One region of the Brevibacillus sp. WF146 genome, then DNA from elsewhere that is predicted to be linked to it. Evidence: riboswitches for the same ligand, from Rfam matches in the RefSeq annotation. Region 1 holds a riboswitch; each other region holds the start of a gene.
What was found. A riboswitch is a leader RNA that binds a small molecule or an ion and turns the genes downstream of it on or off. The one in region 1 is predicted to bind thiamine pyrophosphate.
Positions count from the first base shown of each region.

Region 2: it holds a riboswitch for thiamine pyrophosphate, as region 1 does, so the genes downstream of both, thiC (phosphomethylpyrimidine synthase ThiC) here and thiS (sulfur carrier protein ThiS) in region 1, are expected to answer to the same signal.
Region 3: it holds a riboswitch for thiamine pyrophosphate, as region 1 does, so the genes downstream of both, thiO (glycine oxidase ThiO) here and thiS (sulfur carrier protein ThiS) in region 1, are expected to answer to the same signal.

Region 1 covers NZ_CP109943.1:2,413,877-2,423,939, reverse strand. The annotation lists gene A6764_RS12065 (ABC transporter permease) at 1-718, opposite strand, end outside; gene A6764_RS12060 (ABC transporter ATP-binding protein) at 718-1,494, opposite strand; gene tenA (thiaminase II) at 1,479-2,159, opposite strand; gene A6764_RS12050 (acetylornithine deacetylase) at 2,168-3,436, opposite strand; gene A6764_RS12045 (thiazole synthase) at 3,438-4,211, opposite strand; gene thiS (sulfur carrier protein ThiS) at 4,213-4,416, opposite strand; TPP riboswitch at 4,648-4,758, opposite strand; gene A6764_RS12035 (kinase-associated lipoprotein KapB) at 4,798-5,184, opposite strand; gene A6764_RS12030 (alanyl-tRNA editing protein) at 5,212-6,432, opposite strand; gene A6764_RS12025 (DUF2203 domain-containing protein) at 6,530-6,919, shown strand; gene A6764_RS12020 (50S ribosomal protein L7ae) at 6,962-7,189, opposite strand; gene A6764_RS12015 (glycoside hydrolase family 18 protein) at 7,294-8,577, opposite strand; gene A6764_RS12010 (thioredoxin family protein) at 8,644-8,955, opposite strand; gene A6764_RS12005 (GNAT family N-acetyltransferase) at 9,158-9,655, shown strand; gene A6764_RS12000 (DUF779 domain-containing protein) at 9,744-10,063, opposite strand, start outside.
Region 2 covers NZ_CP109943.1:1,875,303-1,885,365, reverse strand. The annotation lists gene A6764_RS09335 (non-homologous end joining protein Ku) at 1-799, shown strand, start outside; gene A6764_RS09330 (cation:proton antiporter) at 843-1,979, shown strand; gene A6764_RS09325 (YcdB/YcdC domain-containing protein) at 1,976-3,457, opposite strand; gene A6764_RS09320 (cation diffusion facilitator family transporter) at 3,598-4,476, opposite strand; TPP riboswitch at 4,658-4,768, shown strand; gene thiC (phosphomethylpyrimidine synthase ThiC) at 4,913-6,694, shown strand; gene A6764_RS09310 (hypothetical protein) at 6,746-6,916, shown strand; gene A6764_RS09305 (ATP-dependent DNA ligase) at 7,096-8,046, shown strand; gene A6764_RS09300 (GerAB/ArcD/ProY family transporter) at 8,051-9,409, opposite strand; gene A6764_RS09295 (hypothetical protein) at 9,422-9,658, opposite strand; gene A6764_RS09290 (Ger(x)C family spore germination protein) at 9,651-10,063, opposite strand, start outside.
Region 3 covers NZ_CP109943.1:4,035,980-4,046,042, forward strand. The annotation lists gene A6764_RS20005 (NUDIX domain-containing protein) at 1-375, opposite strand, end outside; gene A6764_RS20010 (YugN family protein) at 577-978, opposite strand; gene A6764_RS20015 (S1 domain-containing protein) at 1,116-2,138, opposite strand; gene thiO (glycine oxidase ThiO) at 2,374-3,486, opposite strand; TPP riboswitch at 3,661-3,774, opposite strand; gene A6764_RS20025 (excisionase family DNA-binding protein) at 3,837-4,082, opposite strand; gene A6764_RS20030 (glucose-6-phosphate isomerase) at 4,069-5,430, opposite strand; gene A6764_RS20035 (efflux RND transporter periplasmic adaptor subunit) at 5,649-6,923, shown strand; gene A6764_RS20040 (ABC transporter ATP-binding protein) at 6,951-7,670, shown strand; gene A6764_RS20045 (ABC transporter permease) at 7,667-8,854, shown strand; gene A6764_RS20050 (hypothetical protein) at 8,971-9,150, opposite strand; gene A6764_RS20055 (hypothetical protein) at 9,216-9,362, opposite strand; gene A6764_RS20060 (DUF3886 domain-containing protein) at 9,359-9,628, opposite strand; gene A6764_RS20065 (glycosyltransferase family 2 protein) at 9,556-10,063, opposite strand, start outside.

The DNA of each region.
Region 1 (10,063 bases):
TCGTGCCGGCCAGCCAGAAGAGCAGCATGCCGAGGACGGAGAGCAGCAGCACGGAGGCAAACAGGGCGGGCGCCTGGAAATTGCCCGATGCCCGCCGGCCGAAATAGCCCAATCCCTCGCTCGCGCCCAGCCACTCCCCGATGGTCGCCCCCCCCACGCTGTACGTGGCCGCCACCTTCAGGCCGCTGAAAAAATGCGGCAGGCTGGCCGGAAGCTGCAGTTTGGCGAAAATCTGCCAGCGCGTCGCCCCCATCGTCCTCAGCAGGTTGACCATCTCCGGGTCGGCCGCGCGCAGGCCGTCATAGGTACTGACGACGATGGGAAAAAACGTGAACAAGATCGTCACGGCAATTTTTCCCGACAGCTCGTAGCCGAACCAGAGAATGAAGACGGGCGACAGGGCGATGATGGGAATCGTCTGCGAAATAACGATATAGGGATAGACCAGCCGTTCCACGGTGCGGCTGAGATTCATCGCCAGGGCGAGCGCAATGCCGAACACGATCGACGCCGCCAATCCCATCAGCACTTCCCGCAGCGTCGCCCACAGGTGCAGGCCGAATAGCTGCTCGCGCAAATCCCATACGGCCAGCAGCACGGCGCTTGGCGGCGGGAGAATAAACGGCGGGATGGCAAACAGGCGGCAGACCGCCTCCCAGCCGGCCAGGAGCAGCACGAGTGAGGCGCCAAACCAGATTCCCCGGTGAACCGTCCTCATCACGCATACCTCCCGACCGGCTGTGCCGCCGCCGATTGGCGCAGGAGCTCCCAAATCTGCTCACGCAGCGCCTGAAACGCCGGGTGACTGCGGCTCGACAGCGAGCGCGGCCGCGGCACCGGGACGGCCAGTTCCACCGGGAGGCTGATCGGGCTGCCGAGCAGCACGACGATCCGGTCCGCCAGAAGGATCGCCTCGTCGATGTCGTGGGTGATCAACAGCATCGTGCTGCCCGTCTGCTGCCACATCGCAAGCAGCCACTCCTGCATCTCCATCCGGGTAATGCCGTCCAAGGCGCTGAACGGTTCGTCCAGGAGCAGGAGGTCGCTGCCCGTCATCAGCGCGCGCAAAAACGAGACGCGCTGCCGCATGCCGCCGGAGAGCTGCGCGGGATAAGCGTCCGCCCAGCCGCCCAGACCGAAGCGGGGCAGTTCCTGCCGCACCCGGGCCTGCGCTTCTTTGCGCGGCATTCCCTGGATCTCCAGCGGCAGCGCCGCGTTTTCCACCACCGTCCGCCACGGCATCAGCAGATCGCGCTGCGGCATATAGGCGACCTGACCCAGCCGCCGGGCCGCCGGTTCGCCGTCCAGCCTGATCTCCCCGTCCTGTGGCTGCAGCAGGCCCGCTGCCAACTGAAACAGCGTGCTTTTGCCAATCCCGCTCGGTCCGATCAGGCTGACCAGTTCGCCGCGCCCGACCGCGAGCTGAAAACCGTCGAGAATGGCTTTCTCCCCGTAGGAGAAACGGACGCCCGCGAAGGCTAGTTTTTCTCGCACGGCCACATTTCCCTCCGGTACGCCATCTCCCAGAACAGGTACTCCATGCGCGACGTATTGAGAAAATGCTCTTCCAGCCGGGCCAGTTCCCGCTCGCTTTTGCCTTTCGCCAGTTGATCCATCAGCCCGATCAGCCACTGCGCCAGTTGGCCGAACTCGTCCGAGCTGTAGGTGCGCACCCACTCGCCGTAGAGCTCGTGATCCAGCGCGCCGTCCACCTGCGCCAGTTGCTTGCCGATCTCCCAATAGCTCCACATGCAGGGCAGAACGGCGCTGACCAGTTCGGCGAGCGTGCCTTGGTGGGCCACTTTCAGCATGTAGCTGGTGTAGGCCAGCATTACAAACGACGGCTGGGTCGCCTCCAGTTCTTCGCGGGAAATCCCGAAGCGGGCGGCGTACTGCCGGTGCAGTTCCATCTCGTGATGGAGCGTCGCCTCCTGCAGGGCGGCAAACTTGGCGCTGGTGGCCAGATCGTCCGCCTTGGTGCTGGCGATCGCGAAGAGTTTGGCGTAGTCGATCAGGTAGACGTAATCCTGCTTCAGGTAAAACTTGAACGATTCAACCGGCAAACTGCCGTCGCCCAAGCCGGTTACGAACGGATGGCGATGCGTGCGCTCCCAGATCGGGGCCACGCTGTTCAACAGGCGCTGTGTAAAAGTCGCCACGACGATATTCACTCCTTCTCCGTGTTGCACCAGTCTGCGAGAAACCGGGCCATGATTTGCGCAAAGCGGACCAGTTCGTCCGGATCGATCGACTCGTCGACGGCATGGGCCTGGGACAGCTCGCCGGGACCGAATATCACCGCCGGAATTCCGGCGTGGGCAAACCAGCCCGCATCCGTCACGGTTCCGGACATGTCCACCACAGGCGGACACTGCATCTCTGCCTCATAGGCCCGCTTCAGCCTGGACAGCGCCGGATGGCCGAGATCCAGTTCCAGCGAGGGGAAAATCTCGCCCCGCTCTTCGATCATCGACCGGCCTCCCCAGCGGAATGCGGGCGGGTGGTCCCGCAGCCACGGGTCGGCCGCGGCCGCCGCCAACACATGGTCTTCGATCTCGCGAATGATCGCTTCATGCGATTCGTTCGGGTAAAAATGGACGGTAATCCACAGCGCGCAGCGGTCGGCGATAAACGCCGCATGCCGGCCGCCTTCGATGACCGCGGGGTTGATCGTGTTGCTGCCCGGCGGAAATCCGGGGTACGTCTTCATCACCGCCCAGTGGCGTTCCAGTTCCTGCAGCGACGCGATGATCTTCATCATCTTCTCGATCGCGGAGGCGCCGTGCACTCGTCCGCCGGCGTGGATGGTTCTGGCCCGCATCCCGTCGTGCAGGGTGACGGGGCTCTCTACCGTGATCCAGCCGGTAATCACGCCGCCCTGTCCCTTCATGTGCAGGTGGCTGGTGTCCACGACGACGGCGTAATCGGCGGTATAGCCCCGTTCGATGGCGGCGAGCGTGCCTGCTTCGCCCGCTTCTTCGCCGATCACGGACTGGAAGATCAGGTCGCCTTTCAGCTCGATTCCGTGCTCGCGCAGCATCTGAATGGCAAACAGGCTGGCTGCCAGGCCGCCTTTCATGTCGGCGACGCCGCGTCCGTACAGGCGTCCGTCCCGGCCGCGGGTGAGGGCGAACGGCGGATACGTCCAGCCGCTGTCGTCGCCCACTTCCGCCACGTCGACATGTCCGTTGACAATGAGGCTGTTCGCCCGCTCCGGTGCGGTGCCCCGCAGGCGGCCCACCACGTTGTCATCGCCGGGAAAGACCGTCCAGCGGTCCACATCAAAGCCCAGCTCGCGCAGCTTTCGGGCGATCAGGCTCTGCGCGCCGCCGCTGTTGCGGGCGGGCGGGCTGACCGTGGGATGGGCGATGAGCTCGGCCAGCAGGGCGAACAGCTCTTCTCTCCGCTCGGCAATGGCTGCCGTGACGCGTTCCACGTTATTCAATCATCCCTTCTGTCGGACTGCTGGCCGAGGCGTAGCGCTTTTTCGGGATGCGCCCGGCGAGGAAGCCCTTGCGCCCCGCTTCCACGGCCAGTTTCATCGCTTCGGCCATCAGCACCGGGTTGTCCGCCAGCGCCACCGCCGTGTTCAGCAGGACGCCGTCCGCGCCCAACTCCATCGCCTTGGCGCAGTCGGCCGGCGACCCGATGCCCGCGTCCACGATCACTGGAACCTTGGCGTCTTCGATGATGAAGCGCAGGTTGTGCTCGTTGAGTATCCCTTGGCCGGAACCGATCGGCGACGCCCCCGGCATGACCGCGTGCACGCCCACTTCCTGCAGCCGTTTGGCGAGAATCGGGTCGTCGTTGGTGTAGGTCAGCACGATAAAGCCTTCTTCCACCAAGATGCGGGAGGCCTCCAACGTGCCGATTGGATCGGGCAGAAGCGTCTTGGGATCGCCGATCACTTCCACCTTGATCATGTCGCACAGCCCCGACGCCTTGGCCAGCCGGGCGATCCGCACCGCCTCCTCGGCCGTGTAAGCGCCGGCCGTGTTGGGCAGCAGGGTGAATTTTTTCAAATCCAAACGTTCCAAAAAATTGGGCTCGTGCGGATTTTCCAAATTGAGCCGGCGCACGGCAAAGGTGAGAATCTCCGCTTCCGATACGGCCACCGCCTGGCTCTGCGTGTCCAGATCGGGAAATTTGCCGGTTCCCAGCAAGAGGCGGGAACGAAACTCATACGGTCCAATTTTTAATGTATCCATCATGTCAGCCTCCTCCGACAAAGTGAACGATTTCGATCCGATCGCCGTCCGCGACCGGCGTGGATTCGTAACGGGCGCGGTCGACAATCTCGCCGTTGCGCTCGACGACCACGATTTTCTCCTGCAGTTGGTAGGACAGAAGCAGGGCCCGGACGGTATTGACCTCGTCGTCCAGCTCCACGCGCTTGCCGTTCAACTGTACCAGCATGTTCCCCCTCCTTTTGTCAGCGCCGTCGGGAATGGCCGGCCGCCTGTCGCCTTCCTGCCGTAAAAAAACGGCTTCCCTGCCTGACCGAACCCCAGACAGAAGAAGCCGTTCGCACGGATATCGGGCGGACGGCAAACAAAAAAACCATCCGCCACGGATGGTTTTGGTTGCGCATGTGCAGTGGTCGCACTCCGGCGCGCGTGACGCGGCACGGAATCACGACAGTGCGTTGATGCAGCCGATACCTCTTCCTCCGCTGGCATGACCCAGGTCAGGTTCAACGGTCAGTAACACATTCGTTACAATCTCAGCCGACTATGCTCGGCTCCCGTTTGGTATTGCGCTATGCGGTTTTGCTTGCTTGACTACTACAGTAGCACGCTATCCGTTGTTTGTAAAGGTCTCCTTGCGCAGTGCCTCCAGCTCGTCGAGACAACGCTGGGCCCACGTGACCATCTTGCGCAGTTTGTCCATCTCCCGCTCCAGAGCGGTCTGGACCGATTCCTTGTAGTCGGGCACCGCTCCGCCGTAACGGATCACGGTCTGACTGGGCACCATGATCTTTTCCTGATAGGACAGGGCGGGACGCTGATGAAACAGCGGCACATCCACCTCGTACGGGTTGTGCAGGTCCCCCTGCGTCGGGTATTTCAGCACCGCAAGCACCTTGACCAGCAGTTTGTCCCCGTGATCTTCCAGCACTTCCGTTACGTATTCACCCGTCTTGTAGGAGACGCGGACCAGGTCTCCCGTGTTCCAGATCGACATGCCTTTCTCTCCTTTCCTGAAAAAACGTCAGTCCTGTTGGACCCTGATCGATTCCTCCAGCAGCCGGCGGGCGTGGGCCAGCACCGCTTCCGCAGGACGGACCGGCGCGCCCCCTCCTTGGGCCATCGCCGGATTGCCGCCCCCCTTGCCGTCGATCAAGGGCAACGTATCCTTCAGCAGTTGGTTCATCGGCAGCGCTACCTGCTCGCCGCGGGCGAACACGAGCTGCAGCTTTTCTCCCTCCGCCGCGAACAGACAGACCGCGTCCGCTGCCTGTGCCGTTACCAGTCTGGCGAGCTGCTGCAGCTGCTGCATGCTTCGACCGGCCAAAACGGCCTGGACCAGCCGCATGTCGGACAGACGGGCCGCCTGCGCCAGCAGGGACTGCGCCTCGCCTTCGAGCAAACGTTTTTCTTTCTCCTCCAGCGTCTCTTTCAACTGCTCCCGTTCCGCCACGAGCCGCTGCGCCTGCTCGGCCAGCTCCGCCTCGCCGGCGTTCAGCGTGCGGGTCAACTCGCGCAGCAGGAGATGCTTGCGGGAATAGTCGGAGAGCGCCCGCCAGCCGCAGAGGAACGTTACCCGGATGTTGCCGCGGTGCCGCTCCCAGCCCGTGATTTTGATCGGCCCCACTTCGCCGGTCCGGGCCGGATGGGTGCCGCCGCAGGGGTTGTAGTCAAAGTCGGGGATGATCACCACACGGATGTTCTCGCTGACGGTCGGCTGCTTGCGGAGAGGCATGACGGCCAGTTCGGCGTCCGTGACAAACCGTGCCTCGATGGGCCGGTTTTCCAGCACGATGCGGTTGGCCAGGGCCTCTACCCGCTCTGCCTGCTCGACGGACAGTTCGTCCAGCCGGACGTCAATGGTGACGTGATCCCTGCCGAGGTGAAAGGCGACGGTCTCCGCCCCCAGCGCCTCGACGAACGACGCCGAGAGAATGTGCTGCCCGGCGTGCTGCTGCATGTGGTCAAACCGCCTGGGCCAATCGATCTGTCCCGTGATCCGCTGCCGCTCCTGAGACAGCGGAGCTTCCAGCCGATGGCGGATGTCACCGTCCACTTCCTCCACGTCGATGACGCGGATGCCGTCCAGCTCGCCCCAGTCGCAGGGCTGCCCTCCCCCAGTCGGGTAAAAGGCGGTGCGGTCCAGCACCACGTACGGGGTACCGTCGGGTTCCGTCCCCTGCTTCAGCACGTACGCTTCAAACGTGTGCAAATACGGATCGTCATAGTACAATCGGTTGTTCATAGCCACTCCTTACTGCCGGTTCCTGTCTTCCTGCCGGCGTTCTGTCCATTTCCTCCGCTCGCGGTTCTCCCTATAATAGAACCAGGAGGTGGGATGCTTGGCAAAAAAGTATTTCACGGTGGAAGAAGCCAATCGGATGCTGCCGTATGTACGCCAAGAGCTTTCCTTTTTGCAGGAGGCCAAGCGCCAATTCGCTGCAACCTATCAGGAGCTGGAGCAGGCAAAGAAACAGCAGCCCCCGGACGACGGCACGGTCTTTACGCTGGAATGCCGCCTGGAATTCATGGAACTGGAGGCGCAGATGCGCATGAACCGGCTCTACGAACAAGGCGTTCAGGTAAAGGATATCGATATCGGCCTGTTCGACTTTCCTTCGGTGCTGAACGGGCAGGAGGTGCTGCTCTGCTGGCGTCAGGGCGAGCCGACAGTCAGCCATTACCACGGCATTCACGAAGGGTACGCCGGCCGCAGGCCGATCGGCGAATAGCGGGTCGGTCTCGGACAAGCGGCGCTCATGGATAGGCTGCTCTCATCCGGCCAGACGTGCCAGCTTTTGCTCCCGTTCCGCCCGTTCCTCCGGCGAAGCGAGATCGTATTTTTTCAACAGGTGGAACAGTTCGTTCAACGTCTCCTGGGACAGCGGCGTTGCGAGCAGCCCTTCCAGGCGGGCAGCCAGCGCTCCGGGCAGGTAGGGCGTCTGCTCCATCAGCTTCGCCCGCACGTCTTCCGCGCTGTGATTCAATCTGCATTCTCCCATAGGCTCTCTCCTTCTTCCGTTTTGCACCATCATACCATGATTGGCAGGCGGAGAAAAAGGCGTACACCCCGTTCGGTGGTACGCCTTTTGTTTCGCCGCTTCGTTCACGCCCGCTTGCGCACGCGAAAATTGTCTTCGATCAACAGCCAGTTCTGCGGAAACGGCAGCCCCAGCTTCCAGTAGCTGACGCCGCGCAGTCCCAGTTCCTTGACCAGGTTGAATTTGGCCTGGATCGAACGGGCGTCTTCGAACCAGACGCGATGGCGGTTCTGCTCGTCGTCCGAATACTCGAAAAACGGCGCCTGCGCCCGATAATCGTACTGGATGTTGACATTCCTCTCCAGCGCCAGCGCGACCGCCGCCTGCGGACTGAGGGCGCGGGCCGTCGTACCGGGCCGGAAGGGCAGTCTCCAGTCGTACCCGTACAAGTTTTGGCCCATCAAGATCTTGTTGGCGGGCATTTCCGTCAAGGCGTACTGCAGGACCCGGCGAACGGGACCGATGGGCGAAACCGGCATGGGCGGACCGCCGCTGTATCCCCATTCGTACGTCATGATCACGACAAAGTCGACGATCTCTCCGATCGCCCGGTAGTCGTGGGCGGGGTACCACAGCCCCGGCTGATCGGCTCTGGTCTTGGGCGCCAGGGCGGCGGAGACCATTTTCCCCACTTCGCTCGCCCGCTGGCGGGCGCGGCGCAAAAAGCGGACATAGGCGTCCCGATCGGTGGCGGGCAGGGCTTCCATGTCGAAGTGAATGTCGCCAAAACCAAGCCGCTGCGACGTACTGATGATGTTGTCCAGCAGGCGGTTTTGCACCGTCATGTCGTTCAGCACCAGGCTGCCCAGTTCCGAGCTGAACCGTTCCCCCTCCAGGTTGGTGACCACCAGCATCAGGACGTTCCGATTCGCCTGGGCAATCTCCGCAAAGTCATTCAGCGGCGGGGGCGACAGCGTGCCATCCCGCCTGATCCGAAAGCTGAACGGAGCCAGGTACGTGAGATGCGGCGACGCTCGGCGAACGTCCGCCTCCAACGCCGGCGGCACCGTCCGGCGCGGCTCGGCATAGGCATTGAAGTCAGCTGCAGGTCTCGGGCGCGGCGGAATGTACAGCCGCATTCCCACCTGTAGAGGACGGAATTGTGAGATTTGGTTGACCCGGGCCAGCTCCGCGGCACTGATCCCGAAACGCCGGCCGATGGTGTAGAGCGTATCCCCCTGCCTCACCCAGTAATAGCTGCCCCGAATGGGGATTACCAACGCCTGTCCGATGACAAGCCTGCCGGACTCGGGGAGCTCGTTCGCCCGCGCAATCGCCTCGACCGATGAGTCGTACGCCTGGGCGATGCCTGACAGTGTCTGCCCCTGCTGTACCACATGAATTTGCATGCGCCTCCTCCTTCGCGTTTTGTCTCTCTCTTCCATGTATGCAACGCGCGGGAGATAGGTGTTTGTCTAGGCAAAACGCTTGAGCACATGATACAAAAAATCGACCGAGCGAAGCGCGTAGTGCCGTTCGGCGACGGCCCCCCGCTCGAGGATGAGGAGCGCCGGCACGCTGGTCACCCGCCACATCTCCGCCAGTTCAGGCAGGAGGTTCAGATTGGCCCGGTACAGCGTCAAGCCGGGCAGCGCCTCCTGCACCACCGTCAGCATGCGCTCGGCCAGCTTGCAGGTGCCGCACAGCGGCGTGTAAACGAACACGGCTGCCGGTTTGTCCGTTTGGCTGGCGAGCGATTCCATGTCCGTCTTCGTCCATTCCCGCACAGGTGTTCTCTCCGTTTCTACAGTCAAGTCAATCGTCTTCTCATGCTAGCCGCAGGGGGAGCCGGTGTCAAGGACGTCGTCTTCTCGAATGGTTCACGGAAAACGGCCCTGTGCTTGTGATCACAAAAAAATGGAAGCGACCCCTTGATCATGTAAGAAAACCTCACATATAATTGCCTCAAATGTGCAGGTGGTGAACCATATGTCAAGGATTCGTGTACGAAAGGCAGCCGAATGTGACCTTCCCTCCCTTTTGGACATCTACAATTACGTTGTGCGCACTTCCGCTGCCACGTTTGACCTGGAGGAGCAGACCTTGGAGCAGCGGCGGAAATGGTTTGCGAAATTTGATGAGCAATACCCTTTGCTCGTCGCCGATGAGGAAGGGACCGTCGTTGGCTACGCTTGTTTGAGCAAATTTCGCGACAGGCCTGCCTATCGCCAAACAGCGGAATCATCCGTCTATGTGCACCAGGATCATCATGGGAAAGGAATCGGCAAACGGTTGATGACCGAACTCATCGGTCTGGCACAAACGCTGGGGTATCATACCATCGTCGCCGGCATTACCAGCGGCAACGAAGCCAGCGTGAACCTCCACGTACAGCTCGGATTTCAGCCGATCGGCGTTTTTCGTGAAGTCGGCTTCAAGTTTGGCCGCTATCACGACGTCACTTTCTACCAGCTCTTTCTGCGCTGAGTGTTTTCGTCGTAAAAACAGAGGCATCCCGAAGATGATCCTCCGGGATGCCTCGTTTCCTGATGGAATGGCGCCGTGCCGCCGCTTGTCACAGCGCGCCGGTTTCTTTCAAGGTGCGGTACTCCTCGTCGGTAAACACCCGCGAGCGGGTGAGGAACCGGACGCCCTCCGGCCCTTCCAGGGAAAACATGCCCCTTCTCCCTGGCACCACGTCGATGATGAGCTGCGTGTGCTTCCAGTACGCGTACTGGGCGGCGCTCATGTAAAAGGGCGTCTCGCCGATTTCGCCCAGCAGGACGTCGTTCTCGCCGATGAGAAATTCTCCGCGCGGATAGCACATCGGCGAGCTGCCGTCGCAGCATCCGCCCGACTGGTGGAACAACAGCTGACCGTACCTGCCCTTCAGCC
Region 2 (10,063 bases), 540 kb from region 1:
GTACGCCAAAATGTGCCCGCACTGCCAGCGGGAAGTGGACGCGTCGGAGATCGTGCGGGGATTTGAATACGAAAAGGGCAACTTCGTGATCATTCGCGACGAGGATCTGGAAGCGATTGCCCCGGAAACGCGGAAAGCGATCGAGATCCTCGATTTTGTCGATCTGAACGAAATCGACCCGGTTTACTTTGACAAAAGCTATTTTCTCTCCCCCCAGGACACCGGAGAAAAAGCGTACGCCCTGCTCCGGGCAGCGATGGAAGAAACGGGGAAAATTGCCGTTGCCCGCGTGACGATGCGCAACCGCCAAAGTCTGGCGGTGGTCCGGCTGTACGAACACTGCATCATGCTGGAAACCATCTTTTATCCCGACGAGGTTCGCCCCGTCTCACAGGTGCCATCGCTTCCCGAAGCGGACGTCCCGCTGGCTGACAACGAGTTGAAGATGGCGGCGGAGCTGATCCGCAACATGACGACGCCGTTTGATCCGGCCAAGTACAAAGACGAATACCGCAGCCAACTGCAGGCGATGATCGAGAACAAGCGGAAAGGAGAGGAAGTGGCTGTCGCTCCGGCGGCTCCACGCGCCAACGTGATCGATTTGATGCAGGCGTTGAAGGAGAGTCTCGCCGCAACCGGCGGCGCGTCTGCTCCCGCCAAGCTGGAGCCGGAGCCGACGCCGGCCGCGCCCGCCAAAAAACGGACGGCGGCGGGCAAAGAGCCCTCTCAGGAGCCGGCCGCCGGCGCCACCACGACGACCACCAAGAAACTGAGGCGCAAAAAGGCGAAGTCGTCCTGATCCGCTGCATGTCCGTATTCCCTAGTAGAAAGGATGAGCGAACGTGCTCTTCTCCCTTCAAGTGTTCATCATCCTGCTGGTGACCAAGCTGGCCGGCGAGTACAGTGTGCGCCTGGGGCAGCCGGCCGTCCTCGGCAAGCTGCTCAGCGGCATCCTGATTGGTCCGGCCGTGCTGGGGGTAATCGAGCGTACGGAAGTGCTGCATGAGCTGAGCCAGGTAGGCGTCCTGCTTCTCATGTTCCTCGCAGGATTGGAAACCAATCTGGACGATTTGCGCAAAAACCGGAACGCCTCTGTAGCCGTTGCCGTCGGCGGGATGCTGGTGCCGTTTGCAGGCAGCTATCTGGCTGCCCGTTTTTTTGGCCTGGAGCCAATCAACGCCGTCTTTCTCGGCCTGCTGCTGTCGGCCACATCGGTAAGCATCTCGGTCCAAACCATAAAGGAGCTGGGCAAGCTGCACACGCGCGAAAGCACGACCATTCTCGGCGCGGCGATTGTGGACGACATTCTGGTGGTCGCAGCCCTGGCGATCCTGATGAGTGTTCTCGGCGGCGCGGAAACGCCACTACTTCTCGTCCTCGGCAAGAAAGCGGCGTTTTTTGCCGTCATCATCCTGCTGGGCTGGAAGGTTGTCCCCTGGGTGATGAAAAAGCTGGCCCCATTGCGCGTGGAAGAGGCGGTGATCAGCGCCGGGTTGATCGTGTGCTTCTTTTTTGCCTGGCTGGCCGAATCCCTGGGTGTGGCTGGCATCATCGGCGCGTTTGCCGCCGGACTGTCCATCTCCCGGACCGAATTCAAGGAGGCGGTGGAACACAAGCTGGAACCGATCGCCTACGCGATCTTCGTGCCCGTCTTTTTCGTCAGCATCGGGCTGTCCGTATCGTTTGCAGGTATCGGCGGCCAGGTGTGGCAGATCGTGGTTCTTTCCGTCATCGCCGTCCTGACGAAACTGGTCGGCGCCGGAGCGGGCGCACGTCTTACCGGTTTTTCCCGGCCGTCCGCCTTCGCCGTCGGCAGCGGCATGGTGTCGCGCGGGGAGGTGGCCCTGATTCTGGCGGCCATCGGTCTGGAGACAAAGCTGCTGCCGGCCGGCCAGTTTACGGCGCTGTTGATTGTGGTGATTGTGACGACCATGGTGACGCCGCCGATGTTGAAGCGCGCCTTTGCCAAAGCGCTCTAACCGTGCCGCCTTTCGCAAATCACCTCGCCGCTGCAGGCGTCAACGAGGCGGACCGGCAGTCCCGACTCCTTGTGAACGGCCGCGTACTGCAGGCGGTAGAGGGACTGGCCGCCGTCTCGGCACCGCCCCCACTGCAGGCGAAATACGGTTTCCTCCCGGAGACGACGCAGGGCTTCTCGAGGCGGCAGGGCGGGAATGATCGGCGCATGAATCAACCCGTTTGGAGGCGCATCGAGCCCGGAAAAACGTTCGATCCGCCCTGTTGAGGAATGAACCGTGACGAAGAGGAACCCCGGTTCGCAGGGGATGCCGCCTCTTCGGACGCGAAACCGAAAATGTTCCCGTTCGCGGCGCTCGTCCCCTCCCTCGTCCGGGACATCCGATGCCAGTTCCAGCAGGGGCAGCAGTTCCGGCACCGCCCGCCGCAGGAAGGAAACGGCCCGCTCCAAACACTCCTCACGGGACAGGCGGAGCGTACCTGCTTCCTCTTCCCATCGCCAAAAGCTCAGCAAACGTCCCGTGTTCGCATCAAGCTGGGCCATGGCCGCACGTTCTTCCTGCCGCCTGAGGAAAAATTCTCTAATCGAGCGGTATGGGCGATCGGGCTCCTGCGAGACACGGTCGCGACGGCCCCAAACCACAGCCGTCTGGTTCTCCGCGGCGAACAACGCGGTCTGCTGAATGCGTTCGTAGTGGACAGGGTCAATCCCGATCAGTTCCTCCAGCGATTCGACGCCTTGTTCACAAGCTGAAACGGCTTCAGCCGACAGGGGGAGCCAGTTCACATTCTCTTCGTCCGCCGCCGCTTTTGCCTGCGGGCCTGTTTCCGCCGAAAAAGTCAGGTAGACCGACTCCGGTTCATACACCAGCCGCCACATTCCTCCCCCGCCGGCGAATACGCTCTCCGGAAGCAGCTTCAGCTCGAGCCTAAGCGTTACGTCGTTTTCCAGGAAACGCTCGCACACCGCCTCCCCCACCAACCGCGCGGGCGGTTCCGGCAGCGGCTGCACGCCGAAATAGGTAAAATCGGTCACCGCGCCGCTCTGGTGCACCTTGACGCGGCAGCCTGACAGCGGCAGCGGCAATCCCAGCGCCTCCTGGCAAAAGTGAACCCAGACGCCGTTTTTTTCTGTGGTCACCGTCACGTGAGAGAATGCTTCCAGCGCCTTGGGTTCGTGGCTGGAAACGAACTGTTCCGCCCGCCGCCTTAATGCATCAACCGGCAGCACCGGGCGACGATTCCACTCGTCGGGAACATCCTGCGTAAATTCAACCAGCTTTCCCTCCGAACTGAACGTGACCGCAATCCCTTCCTCGCTGTCGGGCTTGACCCAGAGAAACGTGGCCTTCCCTTCTTGGTGACGCCCCCCATCTTCGATCAGCAGCCTGTACGACGATGGGATGTCAAACAGTGAAACCGCCCGCTTCCTTAGTCCGTTCAGCGCAGTCTCCATGTCCGCTGCAGCCTGTTTCCGCACGGTGCACAACCTCCTGAACCCTTTCGTTTTGTCTCGCTGATTGCCATGTTCATCTGTTTCATCCACATTATACCAAAGACAGAAAGATGAAAAAAACCTGTCCCTTGCCCGCTAACGGGCAGTGACAGGTTTTCGTGTCGTCAGCGCTGGGACCGTTCGTCCGGCTCGATGTGGATGTGCACGGCGTTGACGTTGTGTGCGGCCCTCATCCGCGCCTCGATATCCTCGGTGATCGTGTGGCTCTCCGTCACGTTCAGTCTGGGATCCACGTGAATCACGACATCGACCAGCACGCTGCTTCCGTGGTAGCGCGCCTTGATGTCCTTGATGTCCTTGACGCCGGGGATCTGGGCGATGGTGGAGCGCAGCGCTTCCAGTTCTCCGCGGTCAAACCCGTCCGTCAACCGGTGCGCAGCCTCGCGGAAAATGGACCACGCCGTTTTCAGGATGATCCCGCCCACCACGAGCGCGGTCAGCGGGTCCAGCCAATGCAGTTGGAACTGGGCGCCGGCCACTCCCGCAAAGGTGCCGACGCTGACCAGAGCGTCGGAGCGGTTGTCTTCCGCGGCAGCCATCAAGCCCTGGCTGTGGGTCGCCCGCGCGAGCCGCCGGTTGTAGCGGTAGACGCCGAACATAACGGCAGCGGTTGCCAGGGCGGTCCAACCGGCCAGCATGTCGGGCGCTTTCATCTCCGGGTTGAACAGCGAGGAGATCGCCCGGCTGAGGACTTCGATCCCGACCGCCAGCATGATGAAAGATGCGACGAGGGCCGAAATGGTTTCCGCGCGAAAGTGGCCGTAGGGATGGTCGTGATCGGGCGGCTTTCGCGAAATGCGCAGGCCGATCAGCACGGCGACGGAAGCGACCACGTCGGTCGTGTTGTTCAGTCCGTCCGCCAGCAGCGCTTCCGAGCCTGCCGCAAGCGCCACCCCCACTTTCACCAGGGAGCAGCAGACATAGGCGATAATGCTGACCCACACTCCCCGTTCCCCCTGCTTCAGATTCGCGTACACATCCACCTGCATCACCTCAAGACTCCTTTTCACACGACCTTCATCGTACCAGACGACTCCCGAGTGGGTCTACAGAAACAGTTTTAGTCCGGGTCAGCATGATAGGGAGGAGGAAAATAAGTTGGACAGCTCCAAAACCTCTTGCCGGGAATATTATGAAAGTGGTAAGCTGGTTCCGTACAACATTACACACATGCACGGGAGCTTGGGGAACCAGGCTGAGAGGATGGCTGATCCGCCGTCGACCGTTGAACCTGAACTGGGTAATGCCAGCGGAGGAATGTTCTTGACACCGAGAAACGGGGTGCGCGTCTGTTCGCGCACGCCCTTTCTTAACTGCGTCTGGCGTCGCATGGTTCCATGCGGCGTTTTTTCGTGACGCGGCTTCTCCGCCTCCCGCAGGGTTCACGCCACGTGCAACCGTGACAAGGAGGTTTTTTTCATGTCCACTTCATCTTTCCCCTTCATCTCCGCATCGGCCGTCCCGCCGTTTCCGGGCAGCCGCAAAACGTACGTCCAGGGCTCCAGACCGGACATCCGCGTGCCGATGCGGGAGATTTCCCTGCTGCCGTCCATCACCCCCAACGGCGAAGTGCCCAACCCGCCTCTGCGCGTCTACGACACCAGCGGGGAGTATACGGCACCCGACTACATCACCGATATCCGCAAGGGGCTGCCCGCCCTGCGCAGCAGTTGGATCGCGGAGAGGGGCGACACCGAGGAATACGACGGCCGCGAGCGCAGGCCTGAGGACGACGGCTACCGGTACAACCGGGAGGGGGCGTCCGTCCCCGTCTTTCCCGCCAACGGACGCAGGCCGCTGCGCGCCCGCCAGGGACAAAACGTCACCCAACTGCACTACGCCCGCCGCGGCATCATTACGCCGGAGATGGAGTTTGTGGCGATCCGCGAGGGCGTCTCGCCTGAGTTCGTGCGTCGGGAAGTGGCCAGCGGCCGGGCGATCATCCCCGCCAACATCAACCATCCGGAGAGCGAACCGATGATCATCGGCCGCCATTTTCACGTCAAGGTGAACGCCAACATCGGCACCTCCGCCGTCACCTCCTCCATCGGCGAGGAAGTGGAAAAAATGATATGGGCCGTCCGCTGGGGGGCCGACACGATCATGGACCTGTCCACGGGCAAACACATCCACACCACCCGGGAATGGATCATCCGCAACAGCCCGGTTCCGGTCGGCACCGTCCCGATCTACCAGGCGCTGGAAAAGGTGAACGGCAAGGCGGAGGAGCTGACCTGGGAGGTGTACCGTGACACGCTGATCGAACAGGCGGAGCAGGGGGTGGACTACTTCACCATCCACGCCGGCGTGCTGCTTCGCTACATTCCGCTGACGGCCAAACGGGTGACCGGCATCGTCTCCCGCGGCGGTTCCATCATGGCCGCCTGGTGCCTGGCGCATCACCGGGAAAACTTTTTGTATACCCACTTTGAGGAGATTTGCGAGATTCTGAAGACGTACGACATCGCCGTATCGCTGGGAGACGGCCTCCGTCCCGGCTCCATCGCCGACGCCAACGACGAGGCCCAGTTTGCCGAGTTGGATACGCTGGGCGAACTGACCCGGATCGCCTGGAAGCACGATGTCCAGGTGATGATCGAAGGCCCCGGCCACGTGCCGATGCACCTGATCCGCGAGAACATGGAACGGCAGCTCACGGTGTGCCAGGAAGCCCCCTTCTATACACTGGGGCCGCTTACCACCGACATCGCCCCCGGCTACGATCACATCACCTCCGCCATCGGGGCGGCCATGATCGGCTGGTTCGGCACGGCCATGCTGTGCTACGTGACGCCCAAGGAGCACCTCGGCTTACCTAATAAGGAAGACGTCCGCAGCGGGCTGATCGCCTACAAGATCGCCGCCCATGCCGCCGACCTGGCCAAGGGACACCCGCGCGCCCAAGAGCGGGACGACGCCCTGTCCAAAGCGCGGTTCGAATTCCGCTGGAACGACCAGTTCAACCTGTCGCTTGACCCGGAGCGGGCCCGCGAGTACCACGACGAGACGCTCCCGGCGGAAGGGGCGAAAACGGCCCACTTCTGCTCGATGTGCGGACCCAAATTTTGCAGCATGAACATCACGCAGGAAATCCGCAAGTACGCGCAGGAGAACAACCTGACCGTGGAGACGGCCGTGGAACAAGGGCTGAAAGAGCAGGCGGTCGCCTTCCGGAAACGGGGGAACCGGCTCTACACGTAGGCGGCGCTTCCCGGCGCCCCACGCGCACCTGCAAGACGAGGAGGAGATCGTGTGAACCAGGCGGAACAGCTTCTCGCGGAAGCAAAACGGCTGGAGGCCGAATGGCTGAGGGTGAAGCAGCAGTTGGCGAAGCTCCAGTCCGAGTGCGAACACGACTTTGCCGACGGCCCGCTGTCGATGACCTGCCGCAAATGCCTGTACGCTGAAAGCACGTACTACTGAACCGCAGCCGAGGCGATGAGACGGATGCCGCTCATCGCCTCTTTCGCTTGTTTGCAGCTCATGTGGAATCGGCACAGACTTCCCCGGCCAATTGGGGAACAATCATGGATGAGGCCGATCCGGACGGCTCCCTTCGTTCCGTCCGGCGGCAAATCCCGTTTACGCGGATGAGGTGGAACATGAAACCGATTATCCCGATGGAGCCAGTGGGGAGCGACACCATACCCCGGGACCCGGGCTGGATTGCCCAGGTGAAATGGGACGGCGTTCGCGTCCTGACCTATCACGACGGCAGGAACGTGCGGCTGTTCAACCGAAAGGGAAACGAGCGCACCCTGCACTACCCCGAAATAACGGATCTCGGCACGTACTGCCGAGCCGACTCCGTGATCCTGGATGGCGAGGTGATCGCGCTGGGAAGCGACGGCAAGCCCTCCTTTCACGAAGTGATGCGCCGGGACGGGATTCGCCGCATGCAGAACGTGCCCCGCATGCAGCAGACCGTGCCGATCACCTACATGATTTTTGACTGTCTGTATCTGAACGGGGAATGGATCAACCAACGCTCCTTGCAGGACAGAATCAGGCTGCTGACCGAAACGATCGAACCGAACAGCCACGTTCAAGTGGTGCCGTCCCACGATAACGGCTCCGCCCTGTTTGAGGTGATCCGGCAGCACGGCATGGAAGGCATTGTCATGAAGCGGCTGGATGCCCCGTACCTTATCGGCGCGAAAAAAGAGGTGTGGCTGAAGATCAAACATTACCGGGATGTGATTGCGGCCATTGGCGGTTTCACCTTGAACGGCGGGGTTGTCAACGCGGTGCTTTTGGGCCTTTACGATGAGGACTTTCAGTTTTGGTACATCGGCCACGCGGGGACAGGCAAGCTGTCCCGTCAGGAGTGGCGGGAGCTGACCGACAGGCTGATGCCTACGGTTATCCGCGAAAGACCCTTTGTGAACAAGCCCGAGCGCCATGCCGACGCGTTCTGGGTGAATCCCACGCTCACGGCCAAAATCAAGTACGCGGAATGGACGGAAGGGCGATCGCTTCGCCAACCATCGATCCAGGCGATTGTGGACGTGCCGCCGCACGCCTGCAGGCTGGACAGGGAGATGATGAGATGACCTCCTACTGCTCTGCGGCGGCTGTTTCTTTCCCCTGCGTCTGCTTGTGTTTCAGGTGATTGATCGCCTGCATTTCCAGATAGGAGCTCACCAGCGCCACCAGATAGCAGAAAAAATACGTCGCGCCGCTGATCAGGCCGGCAAATCTGATCCGCTCCTCCAACCAGGCCCCGCCGACGATCGACACCACACACCCCATGAGCGCCAGCTTGTTGATCCAGGACCACGTCCGGAAGCGCTTGTACTCTCTCGTATGGACGGGAAGCGGGTCATGTCTGCTTCCCCGTTCGCGCAAGCGGGCTGCGGCAAACAGGAATGCCAGCAGGGGAAGCTGAATGATGAGGGTGATGGCCGGCATGCCGTAGCTGATGAAGCGCAGCACGTCATCCGTTTTGGGAAACGACAGGAGCGAGGAGACCACGACGAACAAGCCGCACGGCCCGTTGCAGGCGGCGTAATGATGCTGGCCGGCGAACGATCCGACGCCGACGAGAAAGGCGATGTAGGTGATGACCACCTTGATCGTGAAGGCGGGAAACCAGATGCTGAACAGGATCACTTCCACGCGGTCCAGGAAGTCGGTAATGTGGATCTGCTGCACCAGCGTGTGGAGGGGGAAGCTCAGGCGGCTGGTGATCAGATACCCCATCACGCCCAACTGAATCACCATCACCAGCGTCAGCGAAAATCCGGCGATGATCGCCCCGTGCTTCATGGTGGAATACAGCAGCCGGGAGTGGGAAATGGCATGCAGAAACGCGCCGAACAAAAAGATGTCGCCAAACATCCCGGACGCGACGAGATTGATGAGGCCGACCGCCGCAATCTTGCTCTCCAGTACCGGCTCCAGCCGTTCAACCGCATACTCGTTGCTCAGTGTAAAGTACAGCAAGGCGGCGATGAGAAAAAAAACGGGAAAGTACATTTCATTGACGCGGGCAGCCACTTCCGTGCTTGTTCTGCCGTAGTACATCAGCACCAGAACGAACACCAGGAGAATGATTTCCAGCGGCGTCCGGGGCAGCAGCGTCAAATGCAGGTAGAAGCTGACCCCCTTGATGTCCGCCACGATCAACAGCCAGAGGTAGAACAGCACGATGACGTTGACGATGCCGCCGATCCACCTGCCCCCTACCAGAAAGATGATTTCAAACAGGTTTTTTCCGGGGTAGGCCCGCGTCAGCCTCGCGAAGACCAGGGCCACCAGCATGGCGTAAAACGTCGGAATGATGTAGGCAAACCACGCGTCATTCTTGGCAATTTTGGCCAGCGTTTGCGGCTGGCTGATCAACGCCCCCGTGATCAGGACGCTGCCGATCAGCCAGGCAATCTGCCGGTGATTGATCACCTGTTTATGGATCATGACAGGTCCTCCTTACCGGATCTTTTCCAGCCACTGCTGGAGGCCAACGGAAAAGACGTCGGCCAGGTAATTGGTCGGCATGATCACGTTGAGTTGAAACTGCAGCGCAGCGAACAACCCGATCGTGATCAGGTAAAAGAAGCCCACCACCCGCCTCTGCTTGACCGGCATGTTTTTTCGCTTCATGAAAAACTGGATCAGGGACGCAAGCAGCATTAGGCCGTACAAAACCAGGAACACCCTATTCATCGTGATCTTCCTTTGTGATGTTCTCCGTTGTCTGGCCGATGTTGGTGATTTCGGCTTTGGTCTGGACGTGGAACTCCACCTGCGCAAGGCGCTCGTTCCAATCATCCCGCAACTGGCTTCGCCACTCCCGGGGATACTTGCGGGCCAACACCAGGCCCAGCCCGATTGTATCCGTCCGCTGCCGTCTCATCTGGGCCAGCGTCTTTTTTACCGTTTCGGTGATGTGCATGGACAGTTTTCGTTCCAGGGCAGTCAGGTTGGCCGCCCTGCCCAGATCCGCGTTGGTCAAGTTTTCAATGACGGTCGCCGAGGCGTACACATTGATCAAAAACTGGATCCGGCCCTGCTTGATCACAGGCTTGATTTCCGCCTTCCCCTTGTCGAACTGGACGTTGACGTTCTCCC
Region 3 (10,063 bases), 1.6 Mb from region 1:
CGGCAGTTCCGACCAGGCAAAAAAGCGCATGTCCGCCACTTCCGGGTCCGTCTCCGGCCGTTCATGCTGGCGGTACCGGGTGACGTGGAACAGCGCGATGTGATCCCGCTTCCCTTCCCGCTCGCTGTAGTAGAGGTGGCAGAGCCTCATCTCCCTCGCCTCTACGCCGCACTCTTCCCACAGCTCACGCCGGGCCGCCTCCAAAAACGTCTCTCCCTTTTCCACTCCGCCGCCCGGCAAATACCATCCGCCCACATACGTGTGGCGCACCAGCAGCACGCCTTTTTCGTCGTCCGTGACAATCAGCCGGACGCCCAGCGTCAGCGGCTTGCGGATACGCCAGTACAGTTTGAGCAGCGGGTAGTACCAGGCCATCGTTTTCAACTCCCCTGAAGGGAATCCATTCCTGTTGCTACCATTCTACACCACTGCGGAATCCCCCGCCATAGACAGGGCCCCCGGCAGGTCAGACCGGTGCTGGCCGGCCGTCTCCATCAGCCGCGGGCAGGTCCATCCGGCGGGCAGCGCCGGCGTCGTCCGCAAAAAAACGGGCCCCTGCCCAAGGCCCGTTTGATGCTACGCAAACCGTTTTTCCAACTCTCTGACGATCGCCTCCGCCTTGCGCATCCAGACCTGTTCTACAGGCGCATCCTTGTCCGCCGGCTCCTGGAACTGGTTCATGGCCGCCGAAGCGACGGGCACGTAATAGCCGATGTCTTCTTCCACACCGGTCTGGTAGACGTGTTTCAGCACAAACGGCGTGCCCAGTTCCAACCAGGCGTCCGGGCTGTCCAGTTCCCCTTCCTTGACCGTCACCGGCAGCCGCAGATACACCATCCCCTGATCGTCCAGCTTGCGGTCAAAAAATCCCCGGTGGTAGTCCCAGTTGGCCAGGGTAAAGCCGTTCGGTTCGAGCGACTCGCGAAAGTAGCCGAACGTGCCTCTCGTTCCCGTCAAACTGCTGTCAATCGGTTGCATCTCCATCCCTGCCTTTCCGGATTCTAACCGGTAGTGTGCGACAAACGGCGCGGTTGTACTCAACCAACGGGGAAAATGGAAAAAGCCTCCCGCCGGAAACAGCCCGGCAGAGGCTTTCACATTTGCTGGTTCCATGGTCAAATCAGGGCAATCGACAGCAGGGTAAACAGCGCGAGGGGAATGACCTTGCGGCGACAGCGGCGCTTTTTTTTCTTGCAAACAGGCGCCTCGTACACGCCGTACGGAACATACGGGTAGAACGGAACGTACGGATAATCGGGCGGGTATGGGTACGGACTGACGTCAGTATACGGGCTTACCTGGGGATACGGGCTGCCGTACAGATTGATGTTGTTTTGCAGCGTGACGTTGCCCTGGGGACCGACGGTTTCATAGGGACTGACCGCTTCGTACGGGCTGACCGCCTCGTACGGGCTCACCTTCTCGGCAGGTTGTTCGTACGGACTGGCTTCCTCGTAGGGGCTCACCGCTTCGTCAGGTTTGCCGGGCGGACCGGCCGTCTCATAGGGACTCACCATTCCGTACGGGCTGGCATCGGGGCCGCCTGTTTCGTAGGGACTCACCAACCCGTACGGGCTGACGTTGGGACCCGTCTCGTAGGGACTCACCAACCCGTACGGACTGACGTTGGGACCTGTCTCGTAGGGACTCACCAACCCGTACGGACTGACATTGGGACCCGTCTCGTAGGGGCTCACCAACCCGTACGGACTGACGTTGGGACCTGTCTCGTAGGGACTTACCAACCCGTACGGGCTGACGTTGGGACCTGTCTCGTAGGGGCTCACCAACCCGTACGGACTGACATTGGGACCGGCCGTACCGTATGGACTGACGGCATTGCCGCGAGGCGGGCATCCGTTATGCGGCCGCGGGTTGTGCGGATACCGGCTGGAGACCTGCTCCACCGCTCCCAGATCTTCGTCCGGCCCCTCGTCGTTCTCCTCGATCTCCACGTAGACGTGGAAATCGTCAACATCGAGGATTTTGCCCTCGTACACGCGGCCGTCCAACGCTTCGATCCGTACCTTTTGCCGCGCGTGCTCCTTGCAAATGTTCTGCACGGTTTGGCGCATATCCTTCAACATGCTGACCGCCGCCGGTTCAGCCTGAAACAGTTGTTTTTGCGACGACTCCATGAAAACTCCTCCCCTCTTGTTGTTTCTGTATTACGATATACGGCTGCGTGTGGGGAGGTGTCTATTTTTCCAGGCAAGTCTAGCCCATTTTGCGACCCAACCATTCCTGAATGGCAACCAAGGCGCCCCAGCCCGGCACCCCGAACACCCCCTTTTGGCCAAGCCAGCGGCGAAACGAAAAAACCGGCGCCTTCTTAGGAGAAAGCACCGGTTTTATTTATGGAAGGAAGATCGTTTACAACGAGACGCCCGCAAATCGTTCGGGCAAGAACGGCTGCAGCCGCTCCGCCCTTCCCTGTTCCAGATAATCCGCCATCAGCTTGGCCGTGATCGGGGAGAGCAGGATGCCGTTGCGAAAGTGGCCGCCGGCGATCGACAATCCCGTCCATCCCGGCACCGGCCCCAACAGCGGCTTGCCGTCGGCGGAAGCGGGGCGCAGTCCCGCCCACGCTTCCAAAAACGGGGCCGAGGAGAGCGCCGGCACATACGGCATGACGCCGTTGAGCACGCCGGTCAAGCCCGACAGCGTGACCTCCCGCTGAAAGCCGGCCTCGTCTTCCGTGGCGCCGATGACGATTTTGCCGTCCCGTTTGGGCGTGATGTAGCCCGTGCTGCCGAAAATCACCGTGCGCAGCGGAATCCCCGCCGAGGCAACCGCCGCGATCTGTCCGCGTACCGGCCGAACGGGAATGGACAGCCCCAGCCAGCCCATCATGATGCCGGCCCATGCCCCGGAGGCGATGACGGTTTCGTCGGCCCGCAGCGGTCCCGCCGTCGTCTCGACGCCCACTACCCGGCTTCCTTCCGTGGCGATGCCCGTCACCACGCAGCCGGAAAGCAGCGTCACGCCCCGCCGCCTGCACGCCGTCACCAGCGCCTGCAGCAGCAGCCGGTTGTTGATGTGCCCTTCGGACGGCGAGTGGATCGCCGCCACCGCCCGATCCGTCAACAGCGGTTCGACGTCCCGGATGGCCGCTCCGGTCAGCCAGTGGACGTCGTAACCGCTCTCCCGCTGCCAGGCGAACTTTGCGCGCAGCCGCTCCGCTTCCTCCTCCGTCAATGCCACGGTCAAAAGCCCGTCGACGCTGAGCTGCACGTCACCGCCCGCCTCCGCTTCCAGCTCCGCCGCCCACTCCGGATAGAGGCGAAGCGAATCCATTCCCAAATCAAGCAGCGGTCCGGGCTCGGAAAACTCCTTGAGCGGAGCCAGCATTCCCGCCGCCGCGGAAGACGCCTGGCCGCCCCATGGCCCCTGCTCTGCCACCGTGACGGACAACCCCCGCCGCGACAGTTCGTATGCCAGACTTAATCCGATGATGCCTCCGCCTACGATCAAACAATTTGTCATGGTTCTTCCTCTCCTCGCTGGAACTGCGCCCCGCCCTGCCGTGCGGCGAAGCCTTGGTAAACGGCCGCCATCCCCCGCCCGCCGATGCCGCCCCGCCGGACGAACGCATGCGAAAAGCCCACCTTCCCCGGCAGGAAAGGTGGGCCGATGCGCATCCGCAAACACAGACAGCTCTTTTGCTTGCAACCACTTCCCTGCGCCAGCATGATCTGGATCAGGTGCAAAGGGTCGACGGTCAATCGCTTCCGTCCTCTCAGCCCTGCGTGATGGACTCCCCCAGTTGCTTTCCGTTATGTCGTTTACACCCTTCAGTATAGACCGGTGGCCGCTCCCTGGCAAGAGCGCGGCGCTCAGTCCTCGTCTTTCACGTCGTAGCTTTCGGGAATGGGTTCGTTTCGGGTCGCTTCCTCCCATTCCCGCAGCTTGCGGATCTGCTCCAGATGATGCTGGAACTGGTCCTTGTTGATCAGGTATTCTTCGCCGTTGTGAACGGCACGGATGCGTCCCTCGCGGATTTTTTCCAGAATAAACGTCTCCGGCAGTTCCAGGTAGGCGGCGGTCTCGGCCACAGTCAGGTAGGTCTTACTGTTTTCCACGCAGTCTCGCTTCCAGTTCCGCTTTTTGCCGTTCGTACCCCGGTTTGCCCAGCAGGGCGAACATGTTCGCCTTGTAGGCTTCCACCCCGGGTTGGTCGAACGGGTTGACCCCGAGCAGATAGCCGCTGATGCCGCACGCCTTTTCGAAGAAGTAGATCAGTTCGCCGAGGTGATAGGCCGTCGCTTCCGGAATTTCCACCACGAGGTTGGGCACGCCGCCGTCCACATGGGCCAGGAGCGTTCCCTCAAACGCTTTTTTGTTGACGAAGTCCATGCCCTTGCCGGCGAGAAAATTCAACCCGTCGAGATCGTCCGGGTCTTCGCCGATCGTCACGTCCGCCGCCGGCTTGGACACGGCCACCACCGTTTCAAACAGGTGGCGCAAGCCGTCCTGGATGTACTGTCCCAGCGAGTGCAGATCGGCAGAAAACTCGGCGGAAGCGGGAAAAATCCCCTTGCCGTCCTTGCCTTCCGACTCGCCGAAAAGCTGCTTCCACCACTCGGCAAAATAGCGGAACTGCGGCTCGTAGCTGACCAGGAGCTCCACGGTTTTGCCTTTGCGGCAGAGCGCATTGCGGACGGCCGCGTACTGGTAGCACGGATTCTCTTCCAGGACGGGCGTCAGGTAGCGCTCCCGGGCGGCCGCCGCTCCCTGCATCAGCGCGTCGATGTCCGCGCCGCTCACGGCGATCGGCAGGAGGCCCACCGCGGTCAGCACGGAGTAGCGTCCGCCGACGTCATCGGGGATGACGAAGGTTTCGTACCCTTCTTCGTCCGCCAGCCGTTTCAATGCGCCCCGCGCCTTGTCCGTGGTCGCGTAGATGCGGTTTTTCGCTGCCTCGCGCCCGTATTTTTTCTCCAGCCAGGCGCGAAACAGGCGAAACGCGATGGCCGGCTCCGTCGTGGTGCCCGATTTGGAGATGACGTTGATGGAGACGTCCTTACCTTCGAGAACGTCCAGCAGGTGGGAGACGTAGACCGGGCTGAGATTGTTGCCGACGAAGTAAATCTCCGGCGTGCGCCGTTTGGCTTTGGGCAGCAGGTTGTAAAAGTGATGGCCCAACACGTCCACGGCGGCCTTGGCGCCCAGGTACGAACCGCCGATCCCGATGACCAGCAGCACGTCGGACTCCGCCTGGATTTTCGCCGCTGCCTGTTTGATCCGTTCAAATTCGACCCGGTCGTAGTCGACGGGCAGATCGACCCAGCCGAGAAAATCGCGGCCGGCCCCCGTCTTTTCGTGCAGCAGCTCGTGGGCCTGTTTGACCGCCGGGGCAAGCTGCGCCCATTCGTGCGGCCGAACAAAGCCCAGGGCGTTCGAGTAGTCGAAACGAAGCGCTTGGTTCATGGCTCCCTCCCCAAAAGACGTGGTTGTTTCTGCTTCTCATCTTATCATGTTTGCCGCCGAACCGGCAGCGCAAGAAGTCCGATCTGTCCATCCATCATGGATTCGCCGCATAATTGTGAACATTTTGTGAACAACCTGTGCCCGTTGTTACCTTTTCCCTCCAGCCCCGTAAAACCATTCGAACCTCATAACATGATTAGGCAAGGAGACAGGAACGTATGAAGAAACGCTGGTGGATCGTCGGCTCCGTCGCTGCCGTACTGGCCGTGGGAGCCGCAAGCATGACCCTGATGGGCTCACAGCAGGCAGCGGGAACGCCTGTCAGCGTGGGAAAGGTCACCACGGCCGCGCTGGAGACCAAGGTACTCACCTCCGGGATCGTCACCGTCGAAGACAAGCAGCGGATATACGCCAACGTCAACGGAATCCTGCGCGAGTTTGCCGTGAAGGAGGGGGATGCCGTCAAAAAGGGACAGGTCATCGGCAAGATCGACACCTCCGACGTGGACAGCCGGATCATGGAGATCGACGCGCAGATCGAACTGGCCCGGGCCAACCTGTCCAAGGCACAGGCCGGCAGCGAACCGGAAGAACTGGCGCAGGAGCGGGAACGCGTCGCCCAGACGGAGCGGGATTACGACAACGCCAAACGGGAGTACGAACGCATTCGGCAGCTTCATGAGTCGGGCGCCACGACCCAGCAGGAGCTGGACAAGGCGAAGGCGCAGGTGGACTCCGCGCTGTCCGCGCTCAACGTGGCCAGGCAGCAGTACGCGCTGAAGCAAAAAGGGCCGCGCAGGGAAGAGATCGCCTCCCTAGAGGCGCAGATCAACTCCCGCCTGGCGGAGAAAGCCCTGCTGGAAAAAGAACGCGTGCAAAGCGTGCTGGTCGCGCCGGCCGACGGAACGGTCATCGAGCGGGCCGCAGAAAACGGCCAATACGTGAACAAGGGAACGGAAATCCTGACGCTGGCCAATCTGAACCATCTGCTGATCGAGGCGGACATCAACGAGTCCGACGTCAGCAAGATCAGGCTGGGGCAGACCGCGGTGATCGAAGGCAGCGCGCTGGGCAAGCAAAAGCTGAGCGCCAAGGTGATCCGCATCTCCCCGATCGCCGTCACAACGCCAAACAGCTCGGGCCAAGGGGAGAAGACCCGGGTAAAAGTGACGCTGGAACCGAGCGGCGACCTGTCCGCCTTGAAACCGGGCTTCCACGTCGACATCGACATCTCCGTGGAAAAGATCGACAACGCCCTGCAGGTGCCGATCGAAGCGGTTCAGCAGGATGCGGACGGCAGCACGTTTGTCTGGGTGGCGGAGAACGGCGTGGCGAAAAAGCGGAAAGTGATCGTGGGTGTGGAAAACGAGCTGTTCGCTGAGATCAAGTCGGGGTTGAAAGGGGACGAACAGGTGATTCTCGGTCCGTTTGACTCCCTCCAGGAGAACGCCCCGGTCCAGCCATCCGCGGAACCGCAGAATTCGGGCATCTAACCTGTTCGGAAGAAAGGAGGTCGACCGATGCTGCACGTCGAAGGCCTGACAAAATCGTACAAGACGGGCGAGTCGGTACTGCCCATCCTGAAAGGCGTCTCGCTCACCGTGGAAAAAGGGGAATTCGTCGCCATCATGGGGCCGTCCGGCTCCGGCAAATCGACATTCATGAACATGCTCGGCTGCCTCGACAGGCCCGATTCCGGCACCTACACGCTGGACGGGATTGAGGTCAGCAAACTGACCGACAAGCAGCTCGCGCAAGTGCGCAATCAAAAAATCGGCTTCGTCTTTCAATCCTTTAATCTCCTGGCCCGTTCCACGGCGCTGCACAACGTGGAACTGCCGATGATGTACGCCGGCGTAGGACGGGCGGAACGGCGAAAACGGGCGCTGGAGGCGCTTGGGCGCGTCGGGCTGGCCGAGCGCGTCCACCACAAGCCGACACAGCTCTCCGGGGGGCAGCGGCAGCGTGTGGCCATTGCCCGCGCGCTGGTCAACCGGCCGTCCATCCTGCTGGCTGACGAGCCGACCGGCAACCTGGACAGCCGCTCCGGCACCGAAATCATGGCCATGTTTCAGGAACTGCACAGCCAGGGCGTCACCATCATCCTGGTTACGCACGAGCCGGACATCGCCCGGCACGCGGAACGCATCGTCACGTTCAAGGACGGCGTCATCATTCGTGACGAACGGGTGGAAAACCGGCTGACTGCCGTTCCGTCCGACGAGGTGATCACGACATGAACGTCTGGGAAAGTTTTCGCAGCGCCCTGGAAGGCATTTGGGCGAACAAGATGCGCTCCGGCTTGACGATGCTGGGGATTGTGATCGGGATTACCTCGGTGATCGCCGTCACCGCGCTGGGAGAAGGCGGACAGAAAGCCATCGTCAGCGAGATGGAGAAATTCGGTCAAAACTCGTTCAACGTCTTCGTTGACTTCGACAGCAAGGAAGAGCATGCGCCGGACGACCTCACCGTGGAGGACGCCGACGTGCTGAGCAAAATCAGTCCCAACATCGAGCACATCGTACCGATGAACCAAACCACGGCGATGCTCAAGGGGCCGAAAAAGGAAGAGCGCGTCAACCTGTACGCCACGACGGCCGATTTTCCGAAGGTGCAGCCGACCGTAAAAGTGTCCAGGGGACGTTTTTTCAGCGCGGCGGATGACAAGGAGCTGCGGGCGGTGGTCGTCCTCGAGGAGGAGCTGGCGACGAAGCTGTTCGGCCGGATGAACCCGTTGGGCCAGCGCGTCCGCATGGGCAGCACCTCGCTGGTCGTGATCGGCACGTTCAAGGAGGACAAGTTTCGCTTCGACATGGAGCAGTCCTACAGCGCCTACGTGCCCATCCGGTTTGACCAGAGCCGGTACGAAGAGCCGTGGGTCAGCTACCTGATCGGCAAGGCGACCGACAAGGAGTCGGTCAATGCCGCCATGCAGCAGTCGATCCAGTACCTGAGCCGCAAGCACCAGAAAGAAGGCCACTACCGGGCCGTGAGCATGCAGCAGCAGGTCAGCCAGTTCAACCAGGTGACCGGCACACTGACGATGGTATTCAGCGTGATCGCGGGCATTTCACTGGTCGTCGGCGGCGTGGGCGTGATGAACATCATGCTCGTCTCCGTCACCGAGCGGACCCGCGAGATCGGCATCCGCAAAGCGCTGGGAGCGCGGCGAAGGGACATTCTCGTCCAGTTTCTGATCGAGTCGGTGATCGTCTGCCTGATTGGCGGTCTGATCGGGGTCCTGCTCGGCCTCGGCACCGCCGCGCTGATTTCCTACTTCGCCAAGCTGCCGCCGCTCATGTCCTGGCACAGCGTGTTTATCGCCTTTGCCTTTTCCAGCGCGATCGGCATCTTTTTCGGCCTCTATCCGGCCAACAAGGCGGCCAAGCTGGACCCGATCGATGCGCTGCGCTACGAATAACGCCACCTTCGCTGCGGCTTTTCGCCAAGCCGCACGGGAGCGTCCGCCGACCTGATGGCCTGATTCCGGACGGGACGCAAAAAAAGCACCTGCAAGCGCTACGCTTCAGGTGCTATTCAATAGAGGGCAGGGGTGTCCGTGACCAGCTTCAGGAGAAAAAAGAGCGTAATCCCCACGCTGGCCACCGTCCACCAGAGCCATTTGCCTTCGGGCTTGCCCTCCTTGTAGATGCCGATCAGCCGCCAAGTGCCTACCGCCACGCAGAAGATGCTGACAAGCAGCAGGATTGTCCCCACGGGGCTCCCCCCTTCCCTTCTTTTAGCTATATGGGAAAGGCGGGGAAAAAATCCCTGTACGCTGCCTATCTGTCCCTTTTCCCCAGCCGGGACAAGATATCGCGTCCCCGCTCCTTGACGGATTCATCCTTGACCAAGAGCTGCCGCTTTTTCATCAGGCCGTTTTTCGACGTGTCCGGCCGCTGCTTCCGGCCGCCAGCGCCCGCCGTCAACTGTACTTGCCTCCGCCTTTTTTGTCGTACTCCTCCAGCAGTTCGGCAAAGCTCTTGTTGCGCTCCCGCTCTTCCTGCTCCCGCCGTCTGCGCTCCGCCGCTTCCTTCTCCTCCCGCTCGCGGGCAGCCTGTACCTCCCGCTCCAGCATTTTCAGCTTGTCCAGCGCTTCCTGGCTCAGCATCTCTTTCAGGTTCAGACCCGTTTTCGCCTCCGCGGCAGCCGGTTGTGCAGTCGGCCGCTGCGGTTTGCGCTGTTTCTTTGCCATGGACCATCGTCTCCTTTCACCGTTGCCTGTTCATCATCACTGCCGCTTCCGGTCATACTAACACCATGCGACACAAGAGGAGGGCAGATGATGGTACGAAATAAGGAAAAAGATTTCGGCAAGACCCCCGAGATCCGCGGGCCGAAAGCCCAATCCGAAGCGGTCCGCTCTGACGGCTCCATCAATAGTGAACCACAAGAGCGGCTAAAAGAAAACCGGTAAGAATGACACGCGCGAAACAACCGCCGGGCCTTTACTTCGCGCGGCGGTTGTTTCTGGACTTCCGTTGACCGGGGCCGCCGACGGGCGGACGCTCCTGCCTGAGCAGGGTAAGCTTCTCGGCAAACCGGCAACTGGCAGCCGGCTTTCCACAGCCGTTTGGCCATGTCCCGCTCCGTCTCCCGCCGCGGCAGTTCCTTGAATCCCCCCGCCTTG